One region of the Pseudomonas sp. HN11 genome, then DNA from elsewhere that is predicted to be linked to it. Evidence: riboswitches for the same ligand, from Rfam matches in the RefSeq annotation. Region 1 holds a riboswitch; each other region holds the start of a gene.

Evidence for each region. A riboswitch is a leader RNA that binds a small molecule or an ion and turns the genes downstream of it on or off. The one in region 1 is predicted to bind cobalamin.
Region 2: linked by a shared signal. The riboswitch ahead of cobW (cobalamin biosynthesis protein CobW) and the one ahead of LVW35_RS19160 (ABC transporter substrate-binding protein) in region 1 are both predicted to bind cobalamin.
Region 3: linked by a shared signal. The riboswitch ahead of cobO (cob(I)yrinic acid a,c-diamide adenosyltransferase) and the one ahead of LVW35_RS19160 (ABC transporter substrate-binding protein) in region 1 are both predicted to bind cobalamin.

What each region holds. Positions count from the first base shown of each region.
Region 1 covers NZ_CP089985.1:4,218,113-4,223,879, reverse strand. Annotated here, with positions in the region: gene LVW35_RS19180 (hypothetical protein) at 1-102, shown strand, start outside; gene LVW35_RS19175 (GNAT family N-acetyltransferase) at 99-596, shown strand; gene LVW35_RS19170 (ABC transporter ATP-binding protein) at 625-1,389, opposite strand; gene LVW35_RS19165 (FecCD family ABC transporter permease) at 1,386-2,390, opposite strand; gene LVW35_RS19160 (ABC transporter substrate-binding protein) at 2,387-3,397, opposite strand; cobalamin riboswitch at 3,500-3,694, opposite strand; gene LVW35_RS19155 (DNA/RNA non-specific endonuclease) at 3,731-4,657, opposite strand; gene LVW35_RS19150 (M4 family metallopeptidase) at 4,786-5,767, shown strand, end outside.
Region 2 covers NZ_CP089985.1:2,643,070-2,648,836, forward strand. Annotated here, with positions in the region: gene LVW35_RS12000 (cobalamin biosynthesis protein) at 1-12, opposite strand, end outside; gene LVW35_RS12005 (CbtA family protein) at 9-713, opposite strand; gene LVW35_RS12010 (CbtB domain-containing protein) at 725-910, opposite strand; cobalamin riboswitch at 1,007-1,211, opposite strand; cobalamin riboswitch at 1,359-1,558, shown strand; gene cobW (cobalamin biosynthesis protein CobW) at 1,651-2,712, shown strand; gene cobN (cobaltochelatase subunit CobN) at 2,716-5,767, shown strand, end outside.
Region 3 covers NZ_CP089985.1:4,552,839-4,558,605, forward strand. Annotated here, with positions in the region: gene bluB (5,6-dimethylbenzimidazole synthase) at 1-512, opposite strand, end outside; gene LVW35_RS20710 (cobyrinate a,c-diamide synthase) at 509-1,816, opposite strand; gene cobO (cob(I)yrinic acid a,c-diamide adenosyltransferase) at 1,813-2,424, opposite strand; cobalamin riboswitch at 2,505-2,751, opposite strand; gene LVW35_RS20720 (C40 family peptidase) at 2,849-3,388, opposite strand; gene LVW35_RS20725 (C40 family peptidase) at 3,533-4,162, opposite strand; gene hda (DnaA regulatory inactivator Hda) at 4,376-5,080, opposite strand; gene LVW35_RS20735 (AI-2E family transporter) at 5,284-5,767, opposite strand, start outside.

The DNA.
Region 1 (5,767 bases):
GACGCCGAGAATGGCTTGATCCTGCCCCCAGCGGATGCGAGCCCGGATGAAATTCTGGAGCAGGCGCAGGTGGTGGGGATTACGCAGATAGTCGTTGCATGAGTTCAAGCCCGATCATTCAGGCGGTCACGGCGGCGGATATCCCTGAGGTAGTGAGATTCGTGCTGCACGCCCGTGCCGAGCTTTTCCCCAAGCTCAGCGCGACGGGGGTGCCGGTGGACCTGGCGCAGTTCGAGGCGATCTATCTGCAGGGCGATGGGCAATTTCTGCTTGCCCGCGATGAGGGCCAGATTGTCGCTGCCATCGGCTATCTGCCCTATGACGGGCGCTTCCCGCAGTTGAATTACCAGGGCCGCAAGACGGTGGAGGTGGTGCGTTTGTTTGTGCTGCCGACGTTTCGCCGCTTTGGCTTGGCGGGCGAATTGTACCGTGCGCTGGAGGCGATGGCGCGGGCAGACGGAGTTGAGGTGATGTACCTGCACACCCACCCGTTTTTGCCGGGAGCGATTGATTTTTGGGCTAGGCAGGGTTTTGAGGTGGTGGACGTGGACGCGGACCCTGTGTGGCAGACCACGCATATGCAGCGTTTCCTGTAGATCTTCGTGGCAAGCCCGCTCGCCACAATTAGATCGGGCGCAACCGCAATATCTGCGCCCCGTCGAACGGGTCGGTGAGGTAATGCGCCTGCACCCCAAAGGTTTCCTGTAACCGCTGCGGTGTGAGGACCTCCAGTGGTTTGCCCAGGGCGACCAGGCGACCACGATCCAGCACTGCCAGCCGATCACAGGTCAACGCCTGATTCAGGTCATGCAGGGCAATCAAGGTAGTCACGGGCAACGCTTGCACACCCTTCAAAATGCCAAGTTGATGCTGGATATCCAAATGATTGGTCGGCTCATCCAGCAACAGAATCTGCGGCCTTTGCGCCAACGCCCGGGCGATGTGCACGCGTTGGCGCTCACCCCCGGAGAGGCTGCGCCAGGCGCGGTGGCTCAGGTGGGCGGCGTCAACGTCGTGCAGGGCCTGATTGACGATGGCGTCGTCTTCGCTCGACCACGGGCTCAGCGCTGACAGCCACGGTGTACGGCCCAGCGCCACGGCGTCGAACACGCGGATGGCGTCGTCGGTGTCGGCCTGCTGTTCCACCACGGCCAGTTGTTGTGCGACAGCGCGGCGCGACAATTTGCACAGGCGTTGGCCGCCCAGCAACACGTCGCCGGACGCCGGTGTACACAGGCCGGCGAGCAGCTTGAGCAAGGTGGACTTGCCGGAGCCGTTCGGCCCGATAATTCCCAGGGTTTCACCCTGCTGAACGTCCAGGTGAATATCGCGCAGCAACTCGACCTCGCGTACCTTGAAGCCTAATCCCGTGCAGCTCAGTACCGTCAACGCGCATTCCTCCGGCCAATGAGGATCAGCGCAAACACCGGCGCGCCGACCAGCGCCGTGACCACGCCAACCGGAATCACCTGGCCCTTGATCAGCGTGCGCGACAGTACATCCGCCGCAATCAGGAACAACGCGCCGCCCAATGCACTGGCCGGCAGCAAGCGCGAATGCCCTGTGCCGAGCAGCAGGCGCACGGCGTGGGGAATCACCAACCCCACAAAACCGATGGAGCCGACAATCGACACCATCACCGCCGTCACCAGCGCCGCGCAGCCGACTAACATAAACTGCACCCGGCGCACCGGAATACCCAAGGATGCTGCCGAGTCGCTGCCAAAGGTAAACGCATCCAGCGCACGACGATGCCACAGGCACACTGCCAACCCCAAGACCGCCACCGGCACCGCAAGCCACACCGAAGGCCAGCGCACGCCGCTGAGGTTACCCAGCAGCCAGAACATGATGCCGCGCGCCTGTTCGGAGCTGGCGGATTTGGTGATCAGGAACGCGGTGAGCGCATTGAACAGCTGTGACCCGGCAATCCCCGCAAGGATGATCTGGCCGGTGCCGCTGGAAGAGCCGCTGGCGCGTGCCAGCAGGATCACCAGGGCAAACGCGGCCATGGCGCCGACAAACGCGCCGGCCGACAACGAAATCAACCCGCCGCCCACGCCCATCAACGCCACCAGCACCGCGCCGGTCGAGGCACCGGCGCTGATGCCGAGCAAGTACGGATCGGCCAATGGGTTGCGCAACAGCGATTGCAGGATCACCCCGCACGTTGCCAGCCCGGCGCCACACGCAGCGGCGACCAGGGCGCGGGTGAGGCGGTAGTTCCATACCACGCCTTCGTCGATGGGATCGAGCACATAACCGGCGGCCCACAGTTTGTTGGCCAGCACCTGGAGCACGATCTGCGGCGAAATAGCGGTTTCACCGATGGCCACGCCTGCCAGTACAGCGGCCAAAAGCAGGGCCAGGGCGAGTAGGGTGCGAGTCATTTTGGCAGGTCGTAGCCGTCGATGGCGGCCGCCAGTTGTGCAAGGCCGTCAAACGTGCGAATGCTTGCCTGCAACGCCATGGCATCCAAGATGATGATGCGGTTGTTCTTTACCGCGTCCATGTTGCGCGTGACCGGGTCGCTGCGCAAAAAGGCCAGTTTCTTTTCATGGTCGTCGGCCGGGTAGCGGCGACGGTCCATGCGCGCGATTACCAGAAAGGTCGGGTTGGCCTTGGCGAGGGTTTCCCAGCCGACGGCGGGCCACTCTTCATCGGACTGCACCACGTTGTGCAGGCCGAGGGTCTCCAGCATTAATTCCGGAACGCCCTTGTGGCCGGCCACGTAAGGGTCGCTGGCCATTTCCGAACTGGAGAACCACACCAGCGCGCTGGCTTGCTTGAGGCCTTTGCTCTGCACAGTGGCGACGGACTTGGCCAAGCGCGCCTTGAGTTCGTCATTCAGTTGTTGGCCGCGCGCCTGTACATCGAAAATCTCGGCCAGTTGGCTGATGCTTTTATAAATGGTGTTGATGCGGAACGGCTCCAGCCGCGTGCCGTCGGCGCCCACCAGGTTGTCCTTGCCTTCGCAGTCGGAGGGCAGCAGGTAGGTGGGGATTTTAAGTTCATGGAATTGTTCGCGGGTGCCGACCACGCCCTGGGGGCCGACCACCCATTCCAACTCGGCGGCCACCAGTTGCGGGCGCTTGGCGATCACCGCCTCGAAGCTCGGCTCGTTGTTGGCCAGGCGTTCGATGCTGTCGTTCTGCGCTTTGTACTGTGGCAGTACGCTGTTGAACCACAGCGAGGTGCCGACCACTTTGTCGCCCACGCCCAGGGCATACAGCATCTCGGTGGCGGCCTGGCCGATGGTCACGCTGCGGGCCGGGGCTTGCTCAAAGGTGAGGCGGCTGCCGCAGTTTTCCACGGTCAGCGGGTAGTGAGTGGGCGCGGCCTGGGCCAGGGCGCAGAAGCCCAGGCCGGTGAGCAGGGCGGTAACGCGTGGCAGCATGGGGCAATCTCCGAGTGAACCGTGTGTGTCATTCGGAAATTCACCCTTGAGCGCTGCGATAGAGACAGGCAAGAATGTCCTTCCCGGACACCCCGCCGGTTGGTAGTTGAGCATGGGCCGGCAGGTCTCCTGACTGATGCGTCGTCGCCAGGCTCCGGCCTTCCCGGACAAGGTCCAGTGGCATCAAGGAGCAGGCTCAGCACCTACAGTTGCGGGGGCAGTTCCGATTGGCGCGGGGGTACCGCGCTTCGGATTCCCTATTAGTCCCGTTTGGGAACCGGCGCGGTATGGTAGTTGATTAGGGCGGGGCGATATAGCCCGAGGCACGCCCGCTCAGAGACGAATGTCCTCAGGACCTTGTATCAGCGCTTCAATCCGCGTGCCGGTGGCGCGTTCTTCGTTGCTGAAACCGTCGTAGTCGGCCAGGTTGGCGAAGCGGATGCCGGTCAGGCGCTCAATCTGGATCACGCTGCGCTGGTAGGTCCTGAGTTGGCCGAACACCAGGTCGAGTTGGCCCAGTTCGCGGCTCTGGTCAATCATGTAGGCACTGGCCGAAGGCTTGCCGTCGTCGCCGAGGTAGGCGACGACTTTCCAGAAGGCCTTGGGGATCTGCACGCCTCGATATACCCGGTCGTCGTCGGCGAACACCGGGCCGGTAAATACCGTGGCGCGGGCTTTCCAGCGTTGGGTGTTGTCGAGAATGTAGTCTTCGAGCTCCAGCCAGGTCTTCTGGTTGAAGCCACTCATCTGCGGCGAGCAGTTGGTGAAATGAAAGGTGTCGAGGTTGGCGGTTTGTGCCGAGTCGCCCCAGTTGGGGTCTTGGCGGCGGACCAGATGGCCGCGATCCAAGCCATTGCTGGCATACAGCGCTTCACCCACCTGCGCATCGACGGGCAGGCGGCCGTCATAGGCCCAGGTATCGTTGCTGCGGATGATGTCCACGTGCTGTCCGCCGTCGATGTTGACGCCCACATACAGCGCAAGCCTTTTGGCGCGTGACATCGTTATCGAGAAGTGCGTGTAGTCCAGGCGCTTCTGTGCATCATCGGCCAAGGTCTCTTCAACCGTGGGCCAGGGCACCCCGAAGCTGCCGAGAAAGTCCTCGGCGTAGCCGCTTCGGTCCTTCAAGTCTTTGGCCGGGGTAACACGGGGTTTCGCGGCTCGCGCTTCCAGCAATGTGGGACTCGGTGCGATCAACGGGCGCAGATCGGCGAGCCTTGGGCGGTACGAAAGGTCGATTTTGGCTTTACGTGCGGGCATCGGTCAGTCCTCCTTGGATAAACACGACTGCAACATAGGTTAATGACAATTGATGACACGCGTTAACCCCACGGGGCTATCCTGAATCGATTACCCGGACGTTGTCATTTGCCAAATGGAGCCAGCCAATGTGTGTTCGCCAGCAGCATCGCAATCCGATTTTCTGCCTGATCCCACCCTATATGCTCGACCAGATCGCGCGCAACGGTAATAAAGCGCAACGGGATGTCGCATTGCGCACCCGCGCCAAGGACAGCACGTTCCGCTCACTGCGCCTGGTCGCGGTGCCCGCCAAAGGGCCGGCACATATGGCCCTGGCCGTGGGGGCCGACAAGCGCCGCTCGATCTACACCGCCGAGGGCTCCGACAGCCTGCCGGGTACGCTGGTGCGTGGCGAGGGGCAGCCCGCCAGTGGTGATGCGGCGGTGGACGAGGCCTACGATGGCTTGGGCGCCACGTTCGATTTTTTCGACCAGGTCTTTGATCGCAACTCCATCGACGACGCGGGCATGGCGCTGGATGCCACGGTGCATTTTGGCCAGAACTATAACAATGCGTTCTGGAACTCGGCACAGATGGTGTTCGGCGACGGGGACGCGCAGTTGTTCAACCGCTTTACGGTGGCCCTCGACGTGATCGGCCATGAGTTGGCCCACGGCGTCACCGAGGATGAGGCCAAGCTGATGTATTTCAACCAGTCCGGGGCGTTGAACGAGTCGCTGTCGGACGTGTTCGGCTCGCTGATCAAGCAATATGCCTTGAAGCAAAGCGTGCAAGACGCTGATTGGCTGATCGGCAAAGGGCTGTTCACCAAGAAGATCAAAGGCACCGCCCTGCGTTCGATGAAAGCCCCCGGCACCGCGTTTGACGACGAACTGTTGGGCAAGGACCCCCAGCCCGGGCACATGGATGATTTTGTGCAAACCTACGAGGACAATGGCGGGGTGCATATCAACTCCGGCATTCCCAACCACGCGTTCTACCAGGTGGCGACCAAGCTGGGCGGGTTCGCCTGGGAGCGCGCCGGGCGTATCTGGTATGACGCGCTGCGTGATGCGCGGCTGCGGCCCAACTCGGGGTTCCTGCGTTTTGCGCGCATTACCTACGATG
Region 2 (5,767 bases), 1.6 Mb from region 1:
CACTAACGTCATACCGAGTATTGATCGTCGCGGTTACGACGGAACAGCCAGGCGCTGATCAGGCCCAGGGCCAGCCAAAACGCCACGTTGGTCAGCTGCGACGCGATCTTGAATTGCGCTTCCAGGGCCTCCGGGGCCAGCATCGAGTGCACTTCCGGCTGTGGTGCGCCGATCACGTGCGGCACTACCAGAATCGCCACTCCCAGGGCCTTCAACAACCAGTTGCGTCCGAATGCGATCAGCGCGATACCGACGGCGGTCGAGGCGGCGGTGCCAATCCACCAGATTTGGCGTTGCGCGAGGTCAGCGGCGGCTGTGCCTGGCAGTTCGGGCGGCAGGCCCATCGTCGGCGCCAGCACGAAGGTTGCGTAACCGGCCAGGCCCCACAGCAGGCCTTGGGCAGTGCGGGTTGGCGCACGCAAGGTGTACAGACCGGCGAGCATCAGTGCAAAACCTACAGCGACTACCAGGTTGCCGCCCGTGGTCGACAGCACGCGCTGCCAGCCATCCTCCGGCTCCCAGGCTTCGGCATCATGGGTATGAGCCGCGGTGCCGGCAGCGTGCTCATGCACCACTTGGGTGGCAGCCGGGGCCTTTTCAAAGGTTTCCGCCTGCAGAATCAGCGGGGCGACCCATAAGCTTTGCAGCAGTGTCAGCAGCAGGGCAGCCAATAGACCGGTGAAGCCTGCGGTTTGCGCAATACGCTTGATCATGTCGGCAGGTCTCAGTGGCACGGGAACGCGGCGCTGTGGCGGGTATCGTGAGCAGCGTTGTGCACCGCCTCGATGTGCGAGAAACCGGCGAAGTACACCAGGCATGCGCCCAGGATTGACGCGCCGATGGCGGCGGTCAGGCGTTGGCTCAGGGTGGCGGTGCTGGCGGTGTGCGAGGTGCTGCTGATGATCGACATGGCGCGTCCCTTTCAGGTGTCAGGGTGAAACGAGCGCATGAAAACCCCGCGAGCCGGGCACGCAGGGTTTGAACAGCGCCCGCCCACCGCGGGTTTGTTATCTGATTTTTTCGGGCCGGTCTCCGGGCTTGCGAGGGGCATTGCGCCTATTAAGCATCGCCTTCCCATGCCTTGGAGGCACAGTGGATCTGACACTTCGCTCGCTTACCGTTGCGGGGGCAGCACCGGACTGGTCATATCGCTATGACGCACCGGTTTCCCGTTTCACCCTGTGAGGGGCACCCGAAACAAGATGTGTAGGAGAGCATGGGGGCGGGAGGGGAGTCAATTGGGTTGTTGGGGGCATATCCGTTGTTTAGGTAAGGGCGGAACCAATACCCGCCATCACCCAAATAACGGATATGTACACCAACCCAAACCCCATCATTGACCATCCCCCAAGCACTGCGTAGCCTTGCACCCTCGAGGTTCTTCAGCCCAGGCCGAAGCTAAGAAGGGAACGCGGTCCAAGCCGCGGCTGCCCCCGCAACTGTAAAGGGTTCAGCTGACTGCCACGCCACTGCCGACAAGGCGGGAAGGCGCAGTCAGCGCCGGTCGCAAGACCTGCAAGCCCCAAGCCAGGAGACCTGCCTCGCAACCGATTTTAAATTCAACCGGGCGGGGTGATCCGGTGACGAAATCCGCTGCTGCGCGCCGTCGCAGGGCCTATCGTCCCGTATGCCCGCCCCAAAGGGCATCCGATGAAAACACTGGCCAAACTCCCCGTCACCATCGTCACCGGCTTCCTGGGCTCGGGCAAAACCACCTTGCTGCGCCACATGCTCGACAACGCCCAGGGCCGTCGCATCGCGGTGATCGTCAATGAATTTGGCGAGCTGGGCATTGACGGTGAAATCCTCAAGCAGTGCTCCATCGGTTGCACCGAAGAAGAAGCCAACGGCCGCGTCTATGAACTGGCCAACGGCTGCCTGTGCTGCACCGTGCAGGAAGAATTCTTCCCGGTGATGCGCGAATTGGTTGCCCGTCGCGGCGACCTCGACCATATCCTCATCGAAACCTCAGGCCTGGCCTTGCCAAAGCCGTTGGTTCAAGCTTTCCAATGGCCGGAAATCCGTAGCGCCTGCACCGTTGACGCGGTGATCACCGTGGTCGACAGCCCGGCCGTGGCCGCCGGCACCTTTGCTGCGTTCCCGGATCAAGTGGATGCCCAGCGCAAGCTCGACCCGAACCTGGACCACGAGTCGCCGCTGCACGAGTTGTTCGCCGATCAACTGGCCAGCGCGGACCTGGTGATCCTCAATAAATCCGACCTGATCAGCCCTGAAGACTTGGCCCGGGTGCGCCTGGAAGTTGCCGAAGAACTGCCGCCAGCGGTGAAAATCATCGAAGCCAGCAGCGGTCGCCTGCCACTGGACGTGTTGATTGGCCTGGGCGCCGGCTCCGAAGAACATATCGACGATCGCCACAGCCATCACGATCATCATCACGAAGGTGAAGACGATCATGACCACGACGCCTTCGATTCCATCTCCATCGACCTGCCGCAAGCCGACGAGTCGCTGCTGCTCGACGCCCTGACCCAACTGGTGGTGCAACACGGCATCCTGCGCGTCAAAGGTTTCGCCGCGATCCCGAACAAGCCGATGCGTCTGTTGATCCAGGGTGTGGGCACGCGTTTCGACAAGCATTTCGACCGTGCCTGGGGCGCAGATGAGGCGCGGATCACGCGCCTGGTGCTGATCGGACAGGACCTCGACGCGGCGGGCCTCGAAGCGCAACTGCGCGCCGCCCTCAGCGTTTAACCCATGCACCTGCTCAGGACCCAGCCCGGTGGTTTCGTCTCGGACGACAATATTGCCGACCTTGGCCAAACCCCCGCTGACCTGGTGATCCTGTGCAGCGGCGATTCCAGCCTGGCGCTGCTGGCGGAAGCTGCGCAGCAGTTACCCGAGGATTACCCCAGTTTCCGTTTGGCCAACCCGATGCAGGTGCAGAACCATGCGTCGGTGGACCTGTATGTCGATGAAGTGCTGCGCCACGCCAAGGTCATTCTGATCTCGCTGCATGGCGGCATCGGTTATTGGCGTTATGGCATCGAGCGGCTGGTGGAATTGGCCGAGCGGGGCGTCCAACTGATCCTGGTGCCGGGCGATGATCGCCCGGACCCGGAACTCAGCGCACTGAGCACCGTCGGCGCCGACGCGCGTGATCGCCTCTGGCATTTCCTGCGCCAGGGCGGCCTGGCGAATGCCTTGGATTTTTATCGCTGTCTGGCCAGTGGCTACCTGGGCCGCGACTATGTCTGGGAAGAGCCGCAAAACCTGCCGCGCACGGCGATTTATCATCCGCGCCACGCCAACGCCCGCCTGAATGATTGGCAGGCCGACTGGAATGCCGAGTGGCCGGTGGCGGCGGTGCTGTTCTACCGCTCCCATTTGCAGGCGGCCAATACCGGTTTTATCGATGTGTTCTGCCAGCGCTTGCAGGCGGCGGGCCTCAACCCGTTGCCGATGGCGGTGGCCAGTCTGAAAGAGCCCGCCTGCCTGGCGGTGGTCGAGGACCTGCTGGATGAGGTGGGTGCGGCGGTGATCCTCAACACCACCGGTTTCGCCCAGTCGAGCCCTGAGGCGCCGCATTTGCGGCCGTTTCGCCGCAATATCCCGGTGATCCAGGCGATCTGCGCCCAGGACAACCAGCCCGGCTGGGAGGCCAGTGAGCAAGGCCTCGGCCCCCGCGACTTGGCGATGCACATTGCCTTGCCGGAGTTGGACGGGCGCATTATCAGCCGTCCGATCAGTTTCAAGGACCTGGCCTGGCGCAGCGAGCGCAGCCAGTCGGATGTGGTGTGCTATCGAGCGGCGCCGGAACGCATGGATTTTGTCGCTGAGCTGGCGTGGCGTTGGGTCGAGCTGGCGCGGGTGCCAAATGCCGACAAACGCATCGCGCTGATCCTCGCCAACTATCCGACCCGCGATGGGCGTATCGGCAATGGTGTCGGCCTGGATACGCCGGCGGCGGCGCTGAATATCCTGCGTGCGTTGCACGCCGAAGGTTATCCAGTGCCGGATGCACTCCCGGAAAGCGGCACGGCGCTGATCCACGATTTGCTCGGCGGCGTCACCAATGACCTGGACAGCCTCGACCTGCGCCCTTGCCATCAAAGCCTGAGTCTGGATGACTACGAGGCGATGTTCAGCCGCTTGCCCGAGGCCAATCGCCAAGCCGTGCTGGAACGCTGGGGCACGCCCCATAACGATCCAATGTGCCGCGACGGTCGCATGATGATCGCCGGCCTGCGCCTTGGCCTGATGTTTGTCGGTATTCAGCCGGCACGGGGTTACCAAGTAGACGCCAGCGCCGTTTACCACGACCCGGACCTGGTGCCGCCCCACGGTTACCTGGCGTTCTATTTCTGGCTGCGCCACACCTACGGCGCCCACGGCGTGATCCATGTGGGCAAGCACGGCAACCTTGAATGGTTGCCGGGCAAGGGCGTCGGGTTGTCGGAGAACTGCTGGCCCGATGCGCTGCTGGGGCCGCTGCCGAATATCTACCCATTCATCGTCAACGATCCGGGCGAGGGCGCCCAGGCCAAACGACGCACTCAGGCGGTGATCATCGATCACCTGATGCCGCCGCTGACCCGTGCCGAAACCTACGGCCCGCTGCGTAACCTTGAGCTGCTGGCGGACGAGTATTACGAAGCGCAACTGCTGGACCCGCGTCGCGCCCTGGAACTGCAAAAAGACATCCTCAAGCTGGTGCGCGAAACCCGCATCGACCAGGAGCTCGAGCTGGAGAGCGACGCCGATGCCGCCGTGTGGCTACCGCGCCTGGACACTTACTTGTGCGACTTGAAGGAGTCGCAGATCCGCGACGGCTTGCATATCTTTGGCGAGTCACCCGCAGGCCGCTTGCGCATCGACACCTTGCTGGCCTTGCTGCGCATCCCGCGCGGTGACGGCCGTGGCCCGCAATCGAGCCTGTTGCGGGTGCTGGCCAAGGCGTTCGAGTTGGGCTTCGATCCGTTGGACTGCGCCTTGGCCGAACCCTGGACCGGGCGTCGACCGTTGGTATTGCAAAAGATCGATCCGCAGTTGTGGCGCACTGCTGGCGATACCCGCGAACGCCTGGAACTGTATGCCGCACGGCTGATCGAGCAAGCCCTGGAAGGGCCGCTTGAGCAGTTGGAAGAACCGGGCTGGGAGGATGTGAAGGCGGTCATCGAAAGCCTGCGTATCGTAGTTGCACCGCGTCTGGATGCTTGTGGGCCGGCGGAAATGCGGGGGTTGCTGGATGCCCTCGGCGGCCGTTTTGTGCCGGCGGGCCCCAGTGGCGCGCCGAGTCGCGGGCGTTTGGATGTGCTGCCAACGGGGCGCAACTTCTTCACCGTCGACGTACGCAACCTGCCGACCACCACGGCCTGGCGCATCGGTTTCCAATCCGCCAACCTGATTCTTGAGCGGCATTTACAGGACCACGGCGACCACCTGCGCCAGCTCGGTCTGTCGGTGTGGGGCACCGCCACCATGCGCACCGGCGGCGACGATATCGCCCAGGCCATGGCACTGATGGGCGTGCGCCCGGTGTGGGCGACCGGCAGCCAGCGGGTGGATGATTTCGAGATCCTGCCGATCAGCCTGTTGGATCGCCCGCGCGTAGACGTGACCTTGCGTGTGTCGGGCTTTTTCCGCGATGCCTTCGCCAATTTGATCCGCCTGTTCGACGCCGCGGTGCAGGCCGTGGCGGCGCTGAATGAGCCGGACGACATGAACCCTCTGGCCGCCAAGGTGCGCAATGAGCGCGAGGCGTTGCTAAAGTCCGGTCTGGACGAAGAGGCCGCCGCGAAACAAGCCG
Region 3 (5,767 bases), 330 kb from region 1:
CCCGCAGGCAAACCCAGCAGATCGGCGAGCGCCAGGGGGTCGAACAGCGAGACCCACCCCATGCCCAGGCCTTCGACACGGGCTGCCAGCCATAGATTCTGGATAGCACAGGACAGCGAGGCCATGTCCATTTCCGGCAAGGTGCGCCGGCCGAAGATATGGCGCTCGCGATCATCCATCAACGCCGCCACCAGCACTTCGGCGCAGTCGTGGATACCCTCGACCTTGAGCTTCATGAATTCATCGGAGCGCTCACCCAGGGCTTCGGCGGTGCGTACGCGTTCTTCTTCCACCAGTTGTTGAATCTGCCCACGCAACGAGCGGTCGCTGATGCGGATAAAACGCCAAGGTTGCATCAGGCCGACGCTGGGGGCCTGGTGCGCGGCCTGGAGTAGACGGTGCAGTAGTTCGGGGGCGACAGTGCCGCCGCTGAAGTGGCGCATGTCACGGCGTTCGGCGATGGCACGGTAGACCGCGTCACGGTCAGACTGGGGGAAGGCGTTGTCGCTCATAATGCTGGATCGGGCGCGAACAACGCGGCCACCGCCTGGGGATTCGATGGGAAATAGAAGTGCACGTAGGACGCCGTCATCCGCCCCTGCCGATAAACCGCCTCGGCACCGCGTCCGCCATTGGGGCTAAGGCCACGGGCGATCGGCTGCCATTCGGTGGTGGTCAGGGAGTGGTGATAGGTATGGCCGCGCAGTGTGCCTTCGGGTAGTTCGACATTTTGCAGTGCCAAGGCCGCAAGTTTCTTTTGCATCACCGCATCACCCCGCAACAGGCCCACCAGTTCGGCGCGGGCGCCGTTGACATCGGTCAGCGAGTCGAGCAGGTAGAGCATGCCGCCGCATTCGGCGAGCAAGGGTTTGCCGGCCGCGTGATGGGCACGGATGGCGTCGAGCATCGGGGTATTTTCCGACAACGCCTGGTGGTGCAGTTCCGGATAACCGCCGGGCAGATAGAGGCTGTCGGCGTCAGGCAATTGGCGATCATGGATCGGCGAGAAAAACTTCAGCTCGGCACCCATCGCCCGCAACAGGTCGAGGCTGGCGCCATAGGTGAACGCGAAGGCTTCATCGCGGGCCACGGCGATGCGCACGCCGTTGAGCAAGGGCTGGGCCTCGACCACTTGCGGCGCGGCAAAGGTCACCGGCGGCGGCAAGGCCACTTCACAACTGCTGCCCAACGCTTGGGCGGCGGCGTCCAGGCGCACATCAAGGTCATTCAGTTCGCTGGCCTGTACCAGGCCCAGGTGACGGCTGGGCAATTCGATACCGGTCTCGCGGGATAATGCGCCGTACCAACGCAAGCCTTCGGTGAGGCTGCCTTCCAGCAATTGCGCATGGCGCAGAGTGCCGACGCGGTTGGCCAGTACGCCGGCGAACGGCAAATCCGGTTGATAACGCGCCAAACCCAGGGCCAATGCGCCAAAGGTCTGGGCCATGGCCGTGCCGTCGATCACGCCCAGCACCGGCACGCCGAAGTGTCGCGCCAGGTCGGCGCTGGACGGCGTACCGTCGAACAGGCCCATCACGCCTTCGATGAGGATCAGGTCAGCCTCCCCCGCCGCTTCCCACAGCAAGCGACGGCTTTCCTGCTCGCCCACCATCCACATGTCCAATTGATATACCGGCGCACCGCTGGCGCGCTCGTGGATCATCGGGTCGAGAAAGTCCGGGCCGCATTTGAATACGCGCACCTTGCGTCCCAGGTTGCGGTGCAAACGGGCGAGCGCGGCGGTGACCGTGGTTTTGCCCTGGCCGGACGCCGGTGCGGCGATCAAGACGGCCGGGCAATGACGGGGCTGATTCAAAGTTCGACGCCCTTCTGTGCCTTGATACCGGCCTGGAACGCGTGCTTGAGCATGCCCATTTCGGTGACGGTGTCGCCCATTTCAATCAACTCGGGTTTGGCGCCACGACCGGTGACCACCACGTGTTGCATCGGCGGGCGGGCTTGCAGGTCGCTGAGGACCTGGTCCAAGTCGAGGTAGCCGTGCTTGAGGGCGATGTTCAGTTCGTCCAGCACCACCAGGCCGATGGCCGGGTCCTGCAGCAGTTCGCGGGACACCGCCCAAGCGGCTTCGGCGGCGGCGATGTCGCGCTGGCGGTCCTGGGTTTCCCAGGTAAAGCCTTCGCCCATCACATGGAAACGCACTTGTTCGGGGAAGCGGCGGAAGAACAACTCTTCGCCGGTGCTGTTGCGCCCCTTGATGAATTGCACTACGCCGCACTGCATACCGTGGCCCATGGCCCGGGCCAGCATGCCGAACGCGGAACTGCTCTTGCCCTTGCCGTTACCGGTCAGCACCAGCAGCAAGCCGCATTCGTTAGGGGAATTAGCGATGCGTTCGTCGATCACGGCTTTTTTGCGCAACATGCGCGCCAAGTGGCGTTCGTCGCGGTCGGGGGAATCGGTCATGGCAGCTCTCCGTTGGGGCTGGACAAAAACGGCGGGCAGGAAAAAAGAAAACACAGACAGCCAAGCATCGCCCACCGTGATGCTGTTGGATGTTGCAGGCCGGTCTCCGGGCTCATGAGTGACGTGCTGGCTGAAGGCAGGCCAACGCTGCGCCTTCCCATATCGCAGGCGATACAGTGGCAAAAGGCAGCGTCTTGACTCATTTACCGTTGCGGGGGCAGCGCCGGAATCGCGGCGGCACTGTGTAGAAGTGCGCTCACTCACCGGCTTCCCTGTTTCACTCTGTCGACCCGTGGGTCACAGAGCACCTGGAACAAGCGGCGAAGGGTAGTGGGTTGAGGGGCGAGCTGCAAGCCTCAAGCAGATAGCCGCAAGCAGGCATCACTCCCCTTGCGGCTTGAAACTTGAAACTTGCCGCTGCTTCTTACGGATTTCGTGCCAGGTTGCCCGGCAACACGCGCTTGGCGCTCAGGTAAGCATTCTGCCAATACGCTTTGGACAGCGTATCCAACTTCACCGTACCGCCGGTTTGTGGCGCGTGCACAAAACGCCCTTCACCTACGTAGATCCCCGCGTGGCTGACCTGGGAACCGCCACCGGTGGCGAAGAACAGCAGGTCGCCGGTCTGCAGGTTCTGCTCGCTGACATCCTGCGCGCGCATTACGATCAGCTCGCGGGTGGTACGCGGTAGGGAAATCCCGGCGGCATCGCGGAAGACAAACCCGATCAGGCCGCTGCAATCAAACCCGGAGTCTGGCGTGTTGCCGCCCCATCGGTAAGGCGTGCCGACCAGGCCCAACGCGCGAAAGAGCACGTCTTCGGCCGCTGGCGAAAAATTCTGGGTAGAGTAGGTGAACACCGGCTTGGGCTTCACCGCGACAGGCGCGGGCGGCGGTGGTCGACTTGCGCAGGCGCTGAGCAGCGCGGCGCAAAGAATGAGGATCAGGCGGGCCGAGGTCGACATGGGCAGAACAATCCTGGTCTGGATGCGGCTTTCGCTGCCGAACGCTGAAAACCAGAACGCGCAAGCAAAGCTCGCGCGAACGGATTACAACAATGTCCAGGGATTCTAGCGCTTACACGTCAAACTTCAAGTATCACTTTAAGTTTACTTGCTCGCGGTAACCGTCGTCGGGGCCATGGCGAGTGCGCGCTTGGCTTCAATGAAGGTTTTGCTCCAGTAGCTGTCGCCCAGGTTGTCGACCCGAACACCGCCACTGCGACGGCTGCTGGAGTGGATAAACTGGTTATCGCCCAGGTAGATACCGGCATGGCTCACACGACCACGACCCGCCGTACTGAAGAAAAGCAGATCACCGGGCTTGAGGTTGTTGCGCGCGACCAACGGTGCATTCACGTTGATCATTTCGCGGGTGGAGCGTGGCAGGTTCATGCCAGCCTCTTCACGAAACAGGTAGCCGATGAAACCGCTGCAGTCGAAACCGGCTTCAGAGGTGCCGCCGAAACGGTAACGGGTACCGATCAGGGACATGCCACGTTCAAGGATGCTGTCGGCCAGAACGGGAAGCTGGTAAGGCTTGTTACCGGAGAAGTTGGTCAGTTCTTTTTCAGTTGCCAGCTCTTCTTCATAAACAGAAGCAGACTGTGCGGCAACGAACTTTGCCTGATTTTGAACCTGTGGTTTTTGCTGTTCTGCCACCTGCTGAGGGTGGGAGGCGCAACCAAACAACAGGGTAACGAGTGCGAGGGGCACGAGGGGTGCGAAGCGATTTAGCATGGGCACGACCGTGGCTGATATGTAAAGAAGACGAGACTATGCCCTCTATCACATCGATTTGCAAATTCAATCGTGATCTTTGTGACTTCTTGTTTGGACTATGACATCTAAGCCCTTAACACCCCGTACCTGCCTTTTGCGTGGCCACATCGGCTCAAACGCAGGTTTTCTGGCGCCCGGGAATTTCCAGAAGCCGCGAAAACAGTGGGTTGGCTACCAGCCGAGGGTTTCTTTCAGGAAGGGAATAGTCAGCTTGCGCTGGGCCTGCAAAGAGGCCTGATCAAGCTGTTCGAGCAAATCGAACAACGCGCTCATGCTGCGGGTGCCACGAGTGAGAATGAAATGCCCCACTTCGTCGGTGAGGTGCAGGCCACGACGGGATGCGCGCAGTTGCAGGGCTCGCAATTTGTCTTCGTCGGAGAGCGGGCGCATCTGGAAAATCAACGCCAAGGTCATCCGCGACTTGAGGTCGGCCAGCTTGATCGGCAATTCCCGCGGCGAGGTAGACGCAGCGATCAGCAGGCGCCGGCCACTGTCACGCAAGCGGTTGAACAGGTGAAACAACGCCTCTTCCCACTCCGCCTTGCCGGCGATCGCTTGCAGATCGTCCAGGCACACCAGCTCGTACTGCTCAAGATGGTCGAAGATGCTGATACCACGGTCCATCAACTCAGCCAGGGGCAGGTAAACCGCCGGCTCACCCATCTGCTCGAAACGCAGACACGCGGCCTGCAACAGGTGGGTACGCCCTACGCCGTGCTTGCCCCACAGATAGATCAGGCTTTCGGTCCACCCGGCGTCGGCTTCGCAGAGTCGCTCGACATAGCCGAGTGCAGCGGCATTGGCGCCTGGGTAGTAGTTGATAAAGGTGGCGTCGTCACGCAGACGCACACCCAAGGGCAGCTGAATCGGTTTCATGCTGACTGAACGGCTCCAAACGAACCGCTAGTGGCCTCTGTGTAAAGTTTGCAAAGTTTATACCCGTGACGCCGGGCGCACAATGCAACTGACCCCAAGCAAAATCAAAGGTTTGCGTTAACTTGTTGGATTTACGCAGATTGGTTGACGCCCCTGCTCCAGAAACAACAAACCCGGCCTGGGCCGGGTTTGTTGCAGAGCGATTACAGATCGGGGTCTTCAACCCCCGTGTACACATCCGAATCCTTATACAAATCGTGCACATGGCGCACCAGCACCATGATCACCGCCGCCACCGGCAGTGCCAACAGGATACCGGTAAATCCGAACAGCTCACCGCCCGCCAAAATCGCAAAGATCACGGCCACTGGGTGCAGGCCAATCCGGTCTCCTACCAGCAACGGCGTCAGCACCATGCCTTCCAGGGCTTGGCCAACCATAAACACCGCCACGATCCCCAGCATCGGGTACAGGTCGCCGCCAAACTGAAACAACCCCGCCACCAAGGCCGCGCCGATACCAATCACAAAACCCATGTAAGGCACGATTGCGGCGAGGCCGGCGATCAGACCGATCAACAGACCCAGCTCCAGGCCGATTGCCATCAAGCCGGCCGCATAGATGACCCCCAGGGCCAACATCACCAGCAATTGCCCGCGCACGAAGGCACCAAGTACCTCATGACAC